Gimesia benthica: one gene and its partner. The protein of the gene in region 2 binds, or shares a complex with, the protein of the main gene of each other region. Links are inferred from orthologs where the notes say so. Each region holds a gene or a part of one and is shown on either strand. Other genes may lie near its edges.

The links. Proteins that work in one complex are often made in the same cells at the same time.
Region 1: the proteins of fliM (region 2) and fliG are in contact, whole or in part, in a crystal structure (PDB 4QRM), measured with the Thermotoga maritima proteins. The link is inferred for Gimesia benthica from one-to-one orthologs. Residues at the interface, in WP_004081085.1 of Thermotoga maritima: Tyr124, Leu127, Asp128, Ile130, Met131, Gly132, Gly133, Pro134, Glu136, Pro139, Arg141, Thr144, Glu145, Ile146, Glu147, Ser149, Ile150, Lys153; in WP_004082903.1 of Thermotoga maritima: Phe122, Ser125, Glu126, His127, Pro128, Gln129, Thr130, Val133, Glu157, Arg161, Leu164, Leu165, Arg167, Ser169, Glu171, Val172, Glu175, Ile176, Asn179, Lys182.

What each region holds. Positions count from the first base shown.
Region 1 is NZ_CP043930.1:927,332-931,036, reverse strand. What follows is about bases 1-2,999. They hold fliG (flagellar motor switch protein FliG), read left to right. Parts: upstream 1-1,001; coding sequence 1,002-1,997; downstream 1,998-2,999. Other genes in these bases: F1728_RS03785 (FliI/YscN family ATPase), read left to right, coding at 2,807-2,999; F1728_RS03790 (FliH/SctL family protein), read left to right, coding at 2,078-2,797; F1728_RS03800 (hypothetical protein), read left to right, coding at 1-947. Also shown: more of F1728_RS03785, read left to right, coding at 3,000-3,705. UniProt on the Bacillus subtilis protein: One of the proteins that forms a switch complex that is proposed to be located at the base of the basal body.
Region 2 is NZ_CP043930.1:2,201,960-2,206,237, forward strand. The notes cover bases 571-3,436. They hold fliM (flagellar motor switch protein FliM), read right to left. Parts: upstream 2,596-3,436; coding sequence 1,546-2,595; downstream 571-1,545. Other genes in these bases: rplT (50S ribosomal protein L20), read right to left, coding at 571-851; rpmI (50S ribosomal protein L35), read right to left, coding at 935-1,135; F1728_RS08340 (glutamate-5-semialdehyde dehydrogenase), read right to left, coding at 2,671-3,436. In the rest of the region: F1728_RS08320 (hypothetical protein), read right to left, coding at 1-290; more of rplT, read right to left, coding at 495-570; more of F1728_RS08340, read right to left, coding at 3,437-3,945; F1728_RS08345 (Crp/Fnr family transcriptional regulator), read right to left, coding at 4,234-4,278. UniProt on the Bacillus subtilis protein: One of the proteins that forms a switch complex that is proposed to be located at the base of the basal body.

The DNA of each region.
Region 1 (3,705 bases), 1.3 Mb from region 2 along the record:
CCGCGGAAGATAAGAATGCCGCCTTCGATGGTAAATTCATCAGCTGGGTCAACAAGCATACCCGAAATTACCAGACCAAGATTCTGGACTCCCTCTCTTACATTCCCGATGTAATCGTGAATGTGAACGTCGATGTGGAAAACCTGAAGCGCTACGTTGAACGCAAGCAGGAAATCAACACCGATGGCACGGTCGCACTGCAGTCGAAAGAGCAGTCGACAGAGCGGAACATCAGCCAGAAACCGGCACGAGCCGAACCGGGGGCCCGTTCCAATCAACCTAATTCGCTGTCGGTTGCACGCGGTAATGAGAAGAGCGAGAAGGTAACCGAAACGAATTCAGAATCGCTGTCGGCGCCTTCCTTTACCTGGACGGAAAAAGAGTTTGTCGCTGCGATGCCGAACACGGTTCAGGTTTCAATTTCCATTCCCGAAGACTATTACGCTGCTGTCGCAGTCAAACGGGGCATCCAGAAGGGAGAGTCGGATGCAGATCTGGCCACCTTCAAACAGGCGACCGATACGATCAAAGCTGAGGTGGAAACCAGTATTCAGAAACAGGTTCAGAAGCTGATTCCCTCCCAGTCGGCTGAGAATTCCGTGAGCGTTGCTTCATTCGTCCGCGTGGATCAGCAGGTGCCGGAAGTGGCATTACCGATAACGGAAACCGTAGGTGAATTTGTGAGCCAGTGGGGCAGCACCATCGGTCTGGGACTGTTCGCTCTCTGGGCACTCTGGATGCTCAATAAGAGTATGCCGGAGATTGAAGAAGTCAATACGGAGGAAGTAAACATGCCTCGCGAAAAACCGACTCCCGCGGAAGACGAAGAGGAAGAGATTCGCCCCCGCAGGCAACCGACACAGCGGGATGAAGTGCAGTTACTCGTACGCGACAATCCGGAAGCTGCGGCCCTGGTGCTGCGGAAGTGGATCCAGTCCAAGTCGTAGACAGGTGCTCCTCCGGGAGTCGATCAGGAATACAGTTAAAGAGTGGATAGAAACATGGATGATCTCCAAAAAGCAGCTGTGCTGTTACTGAGTCTGGACAAACCGCTGGCTGCAGAGGTCTTAAGTCTGATGTCCAAAGATGATGTCGAAAAAGTGACAATGATGATTGCCCGGATGCAGGATGTCACCAAAGAGCAGCAGTCCAGCGTATTGAACGAGTTCACTTCTCTCAGTGGTGAGCAGACCAATATGGAACGTGGTGGTCTGGATGCGGTGAATGAACTGCTGGAACAGTCGCTGGGGAAAGAAGGCGCCGGTTCGATTCTGGACAGCATCAATCAGACGATGAACTCGGTTCCTTTCGGATTTTTACAGAAGTCCGGAGCAGCGAACCTGCTGACTTTTATCATCGAAGAACATCCACAGACCATTGCCATGATCATGTCGCATCTGCCCAGTAACCTCGCGGCAGAAGTACTGGCAGGGCTCCCTTCCAACAAGCAGATGGATGTGATCAAGCGGATTGCCAATATGGAGCAGACCAGTCCGGAGGTCATTCGTGACGTTGAGAAGAGTCTGGAACATCGAATGAAGAATACATTCAGCCAGGGGACAGAAAAGGCGGGTGGCGTGGAACTGGTGGCTGAAATCCTGAACGTAACCGACCGGATGACCAACAAGGGGATTCTGGAAAATATGGATCAGGAAACACCCGATCTGGCAGACGAGATCAGAAGACTGATGTTCGTCTTTGATGACCTGGTCAAACTGGACAACAAGGCCATTCAGGCTCTGCTCAAAGAGGTTGATACCAACCAGTGGGCGGTGGCTCTCAAGGGAGCTTCCGAAGAGATCAAGCAGAAGGTGCTCAGCAATCTGTCACAACGGGCGGCTGACATGCTGCGGGAAGAAATGGAATACCTGGGGCCGATCAAGGTCAGCGATGTCGAAGCCGTTCAGCAACAGATTGTCGACAGCGTGCGGCGGCTTGAAGATGCCGGTGAGATTGAAGTCGCCTCAGGAAGCGAAAGCGAACAGTACATTACCTGATGTCGGTCAGGGAACGAGTTTGATGTCAGGCGGTTCTGGACGCAGAGGCAGCCTGACAGAATACAGATAAAGATCGAATTATGGCGGAACTGGAAACAGCAAAACTGTTAAAAGCAGAAGCCTTTCGAGCATTGGGTTCGAAGGTGGCTTACAGTTTTAACGACATCGAAAAACGATGCGAAGACTACATTCAGAAGGTGCGCGACCAGACGCGCCAGATGATTCTGGATGCGCAGCAGGAAGCGGAACAAATCAGACAGACTGCCTACCAGGAAGGTCATCAACAGGGGTTGACCGAAGCACAAATGGAACAGGAGCAACTGGTACAGACCCGGGCCGAGCAACGGGCCAGCCAGATGGTTCAGGAGCAGCTGGGAACCGTTTATCCCGCGATGCAGCAGGCCGTGGAAGCCTTGCAGCACGAACGTGTGAACTGGAGACAGATCTGGGATAAGAGTGCCGTCGAAATCTGCCTGGGGATTGCCGAGAAGGTGATCCGCGCGGAACTGAATGCGAAGCCTGAGTCGGTGCGTCCCATGATGAGTGAGGCGCTGAAGCTTGCTTCCGGCACGCAGCAGATTCGCTTTCATCTGAATCCTGTCGATGTCGAACATCTGGGGCAGAACACCAGAACTTTCATCAGTAATTTAACCGGCTGTCAGAGCTGTGAGATCATAGAGGACGAAACAATTTCTCCCGGTGGTTGTATTGTCGAGACGCAGCACGGCACGATTGACGCGACCCTGGAAACGCAACTCGAGCGAATTTCAGAGGAACTGATCATTCAGAATCAGGAATAGTCTTTTCGGATGTTTGATGTATCCCAGCAGATAAAACAGATTTTGCCCTTTCGCCTGACCGGCAGGGTGACCCGTGTCGTGGGACTGACGGCTTCAGTCTCCGGATTTCCGGCACCGCTGGGGGCAGTTTGCGCCATCGATCGGGAGAATGGTCACGCCATCGAAGCGGAGGTGGTCGGCTTCCAGGATGAAGAAACGCTTTTACTGCCTTACGAAGATCTGACCGGAATTCGTCGTGGAGACCGTGTGTCACTGATTCAGTCGGTCCCTGCCGTGGCGGTGGGAGATGAAATTCTGGGACGTGTCCTCGATGGACGCGGACGTTGTATCGATGGCAAAAACCAGGCGATGCTTGCGGAACGGGCCAATCTGAAGGCGAAGCCTATTTCGCCCCTGGATCGTCCGCGAATCGATACACCCTTGAGCACAGGTATTCGGACCATTGATGGATTACTCACCTGTGGCAAAGGTCAAAGGCTGGGGATCTTTGCGGGCAGTGGTGTTGGAAAAAGTACCTTGATGGGACAGATGGCCCGCCAGAGTTCTGCGGACGTGAATGTGGTCTGCCTGGTGGGTGAGCGAGGCCGTGAAGTCCGAGAGTTTCTGGATCGCGACCTGGGCCCGGAAGGACTGTCCCGTAGTGTGGTCATTGTGGCAACGAGTGACGAACCGGCGTTGATTCGTCTGCGCGCCGCGCATCTGGCAGCCGCCGTCTCGGAATACTTCCGCGATTGTGGCAAGGATGTGCTGCTGATGATGGACAGCGTGACCCGCTATGCCCTGGCACAACGGGAAATCGGCCTGGCGGCCGGTGAGCCTCCGGCGACCCGTGGCTATCCACCCAGCGTGTTTTCCCTCCTGCCTAAACTGCTGGAACGGAGTGGTCGGACCGATTCAGGAAGTATTAC
Region 2 (4,278 bases):
CCGTTCTCCTGCTCCCACAGATCGCAGTAATAGATGGACGGGCTGGAAGCAAATTCCCCGCTGATTCCGGCGTCCGTCAGCTTTTGAATCGCCTCGGCTTTCGGCGTGCCCAAAGGAGCGATCGCCAGAATCTTCTGAGACTGCTCTTCAAACACCAGCGGGGCAGGCACGACGCGACGCACGCCGGTACAACCAGCCAGGAGACAGACGCACGATACGCCCAGCGTCCACGCCAGCAGCAATCTTCGGAGCTGCTGCTGTCGGTACGATACTCGCCTTAAGTGAGTCATACTCTCCTGCCTCCCTGCGGATCAAAACGAGAAACCCAGGCCTGCCTAAGCCCACAGGCGGGAACGATGACTGAATTTACCAGATCCTTCCCGTTTTGCGTATGGCAATTTTCGCTCTCCCCGCAGCCAGGTACAAACGCAAACAGCCGGACCTGTTAAAAACAGATCCGGCTGGAATTTGGCTTATTTCAGCAGAAAGGCAGATTATGCTGCCAGAGCTGCCTGTGCTGCTTTGACGATCTCATCGAAGATCTGAGGCTGAGAAATCGCCAGCTCGCTGAGAGACTTCCGGTTCAGCGTGATGCCCGCTTTGGACAGACCGTTAATGAACTGCGAATAGTTCGTACCCCTTGCACGACAGGCAGCGGTGATACGGGTAATCCACAGAGCGCGGAATTCACGTTTGCGAACCCGACGGTCACGGTAGGCATAAGCACGAGACCGAATGATTGTTTCTTTTACGGTACGCAACAACTTGCTGCGGCCACCGTAATTACCACGGGCTTCTTTAAACAGTCTTTTCTTGGCTCGACGTCGAGCTGAACCTTTGCTAACTCGCATTATTACTTTCCAACTGAATGTGTAATCTGGATTCTGTCAGGATCGTTTCCCCGCGTGCCGTTGTCAGGGGAATCGGGAACGGCTTAAGAACCGGGACGCAGGGCTTCCACGATCAGCTTCGCTTCCGTTCCGGTCACGACGCCATCGCTACGCAGACCGATTTTCCGCTTGGGGCTCTTCTTGCTCAGAATGTGGCCCCGAAATGCTTTGCGGTGCTTGGCTTTTCCTGAAGCGGTAATCTTAAAACGCTTCTTCAATCCTTTGTGAGTCTTTTGCTTGGGCATTGTTCTTCAATCTTCGTAAATGACTTCAGCTTTCGCCGGCCCTCTGACACAACAGAGTTTCTAGGCGTAAGTCCTGAATGACACTATCTATATATCTCTTTACCGGACCAGATTTCACCCGGTCAACAGCAAAGAATACTGTTCATAAAAACAGAAACCACAACGGTAGCGCTGTAGATTGATCGGGCAGTATAATCAGCCTCCCCTCTGGTTTTCCACCGAAACGGGAGTAAATTCCGTATTCCTGCAGAGAAAAAAACCGATTTCCCGAAAACTCGCGTTCTCCGGTCGACGTGAACGCTCGGAATCCATCAATCTTGCAGGTGATGGCTCCCGCTGCAGGTTATTCAGCAGTGGCTCAACCAGTAAAATGTAAACTTATGACCACACCGCCGGCGTGCTCGTCTGCGTCAGGCCTGGCCTGCTTCCGCCTGCTTGATTCGCTGCTCGATGATATCTTTGGGTATCGCCAGCATTTTTTCAATGCTGATCGCCTTATGCCCCTTATAAACACCCGGATAAGCCGTGAAGACCGGTGCCCCTTCGATTTCCACCGTCAGGCTCTGGGCACTCCCCTTGTTACACATGATCACATCACCGACAGCCAGATTCATTACCTCACCCGCAGTCAGCCGACTGTGATCCAGCTCCACCTTCATCTCGATCTTGGACTTGGAGACACTCGCTTCCAGATTCAACTGCTGACGCATGTCAGGCGTTTTCTTCTTATAAGCCGACCAGGTATCTGAAGTCAGCTTGTTCGATAGCGGCTCAATCGTATTAAAGGGAATACAGAGGTTGATAATTCCCCGGGTCTCCCCCATCGTCACTTCGAAAGAGATCAGCACGATCACTTCGTTCGGCGGCACGATCTGAACCAGCTGGGGATTACTTTCCACCTGGGAAACCCGCAGCTTCCAGTCGCAGAGGTTACTCCAGGCAGATTCGATCCCCTCAATCGCCAGGCCGGTAATACGCGACACCAGGCGGATTTCGATTTCGGTAAGAGCCCGATTGGGATAGGCACCGTGCGTGTGGCCATCCCCTCCCAGCAGCCGGTCGATGATCGGGAAGATAATCGATGGGCTGATATCCAGAATAATATGTCCGTCCAGCGTCTCGGATTCGAGCAGGTTGAAGCAGGTCGGGTTTTCCAGACTGAAGACGAATTCAGAATACGTCAGCTGGTCTACACTGATCAGTTTGACTTCAATAATCGACCGCAGCATCCCGCTGAGTGCCGCCCCGAACTCCCGGCTGAAGCTTTCATGCAAAGCGCGAAACGCCCGCATCTGCTCTTTACTGACGCGTTCCGGGCGTTTGAAGTCGTAGATGCTGATCTGGGAATTGAAATCGGTATTCCGGGCCGCCGGTCGACTCCCCCCACCGGAAGAGCCGGCAGATGGATCCAGCGCCGATAACAGCGATTCCACTTCATTTTGACTGAGTACATCTGCCATCCCTGGCCTCCCTGTAATTCACAGCCCGCCGGGATATGAGGCTCACCGGCCGGGTCGCAAAAACTTGTTTCCCCTCTATTCTCTGATCTGCCCTGCTCCGTGGGCCACGTATTTATAACTCGTCAATTCGTTGAGCCCACAGGGGCCCCGTGCATGAAATTTGTCTGTGCTGATACCGATTTCCGCTCCCAGACCGAACTCACCCCCATCATTGAAACGCGTGCTGGCATTCACGATTACAGCCGCAGAATCGACCTCGGTCGTGAACTTCTCTGCTGCCGCCAGTTCGGTCGTGATGATGGATTCGGTATGCCCCGAACCGTACTGATGAATGTGCTCAATCGCAGCATCCATATCCTCGACAACCTTAACCGACAGGATCTTCGCCCCGTACTCGGTGCCATAATCTTCCTCGGTCGCAGGCACACCGCTTCCCACCAGTTCCAGCGACCGGGGACAACACCGCAGCTCAACCCCCGCATCCAGCAGTGCTTTCGCAACTTCCGGTAATAAGGTCTCTGCGACATCCGCATGCACCAGCAGACACTCGGCGGCATTACACACACCGGGCCGTTGACACTTACTGTTGACCGTAATCCGCTTTGACAGTTCCGGATCCGCCGTCTTATCGAGATAGACGTGGCAGATTCCGTCGAAATGCTTGATCACAGGCATCGTGGCATCACGGGCCACACGCTCGATCAGCCCCTTACCACCACGGGGAATGGTCACGTCAATGTATTTGTTCAACTTCAGAAAATGCCCCACCGCTTCGCGATCGGTGGTCTCCACCAGTTGTACGGCCTGCTCAGGCAGCCCCACGTCGCGGAGCCCTTCCTGCAGCAGCTGATAAAAGGCCATATTGCTGTGAAAGGCTTCTTTTCCGCCGCGTAAGATCACCGCGTTGCCGCTCTTCACGCATAATGCGGCCGCATCAATGGTCACATTCGGACGCGACTCATAAATGAAGAACACCACGCCCAGAGGCACCCGCACCCGGGTTACCAGCAGACCGTTGGGACGCATGTTACTGTCAATCACTTCGCCAACCGGATTAGGCAAAGCCATGATCTCTTCCAGCGCCGTGACAATGCCCTCCAGCCGCGCTTCGGTCAATCGCAGACGGTCAATCGACGCTTCCGACAAACCGTATTCGGGAGCCTGCTCGATATCGCGTTCGTTCGCAGCCAGTAAATCAGGAGTCCGTTCCCGAATCAGTTCGGTCATCCGACGGAGCCAGGCATTCTTCTGGTTCCCATTAGCGGAAACCAGTTTACGCGATGCAGCGCGGGCCTGCTGAGCCAGTTGTTCGGTGTATTGCGCCAGGTCTAATTCGGTCGTACTACTCATAACTTCAAGCGATCTAAGCAGGGATTCACCGGCCCCTGCCACCGGGTTAATCTGAAACTGATAACAGCTGTGGAATGTGGATTCTCAAAATATTGACACAGACTTCCCCCGGCCGGTGCGCTTCTGTATCGCCCACCGCAGTCCAGACGAACCGGGTTCCGCATTCCGGAGTATCAGCAATCAGCGGAAATGTGTCAACGCGGGATCACTTTTCGCGCTGATAACCTTCTAATTTTATCTATTTTAAACGCTCTCCGGAAGAATTTGAGTTCCCGGAGAGACCTCTGCTCAGAATTGCCAGTCGGAATACAGTTTGGAACGAAACTCGTGCCA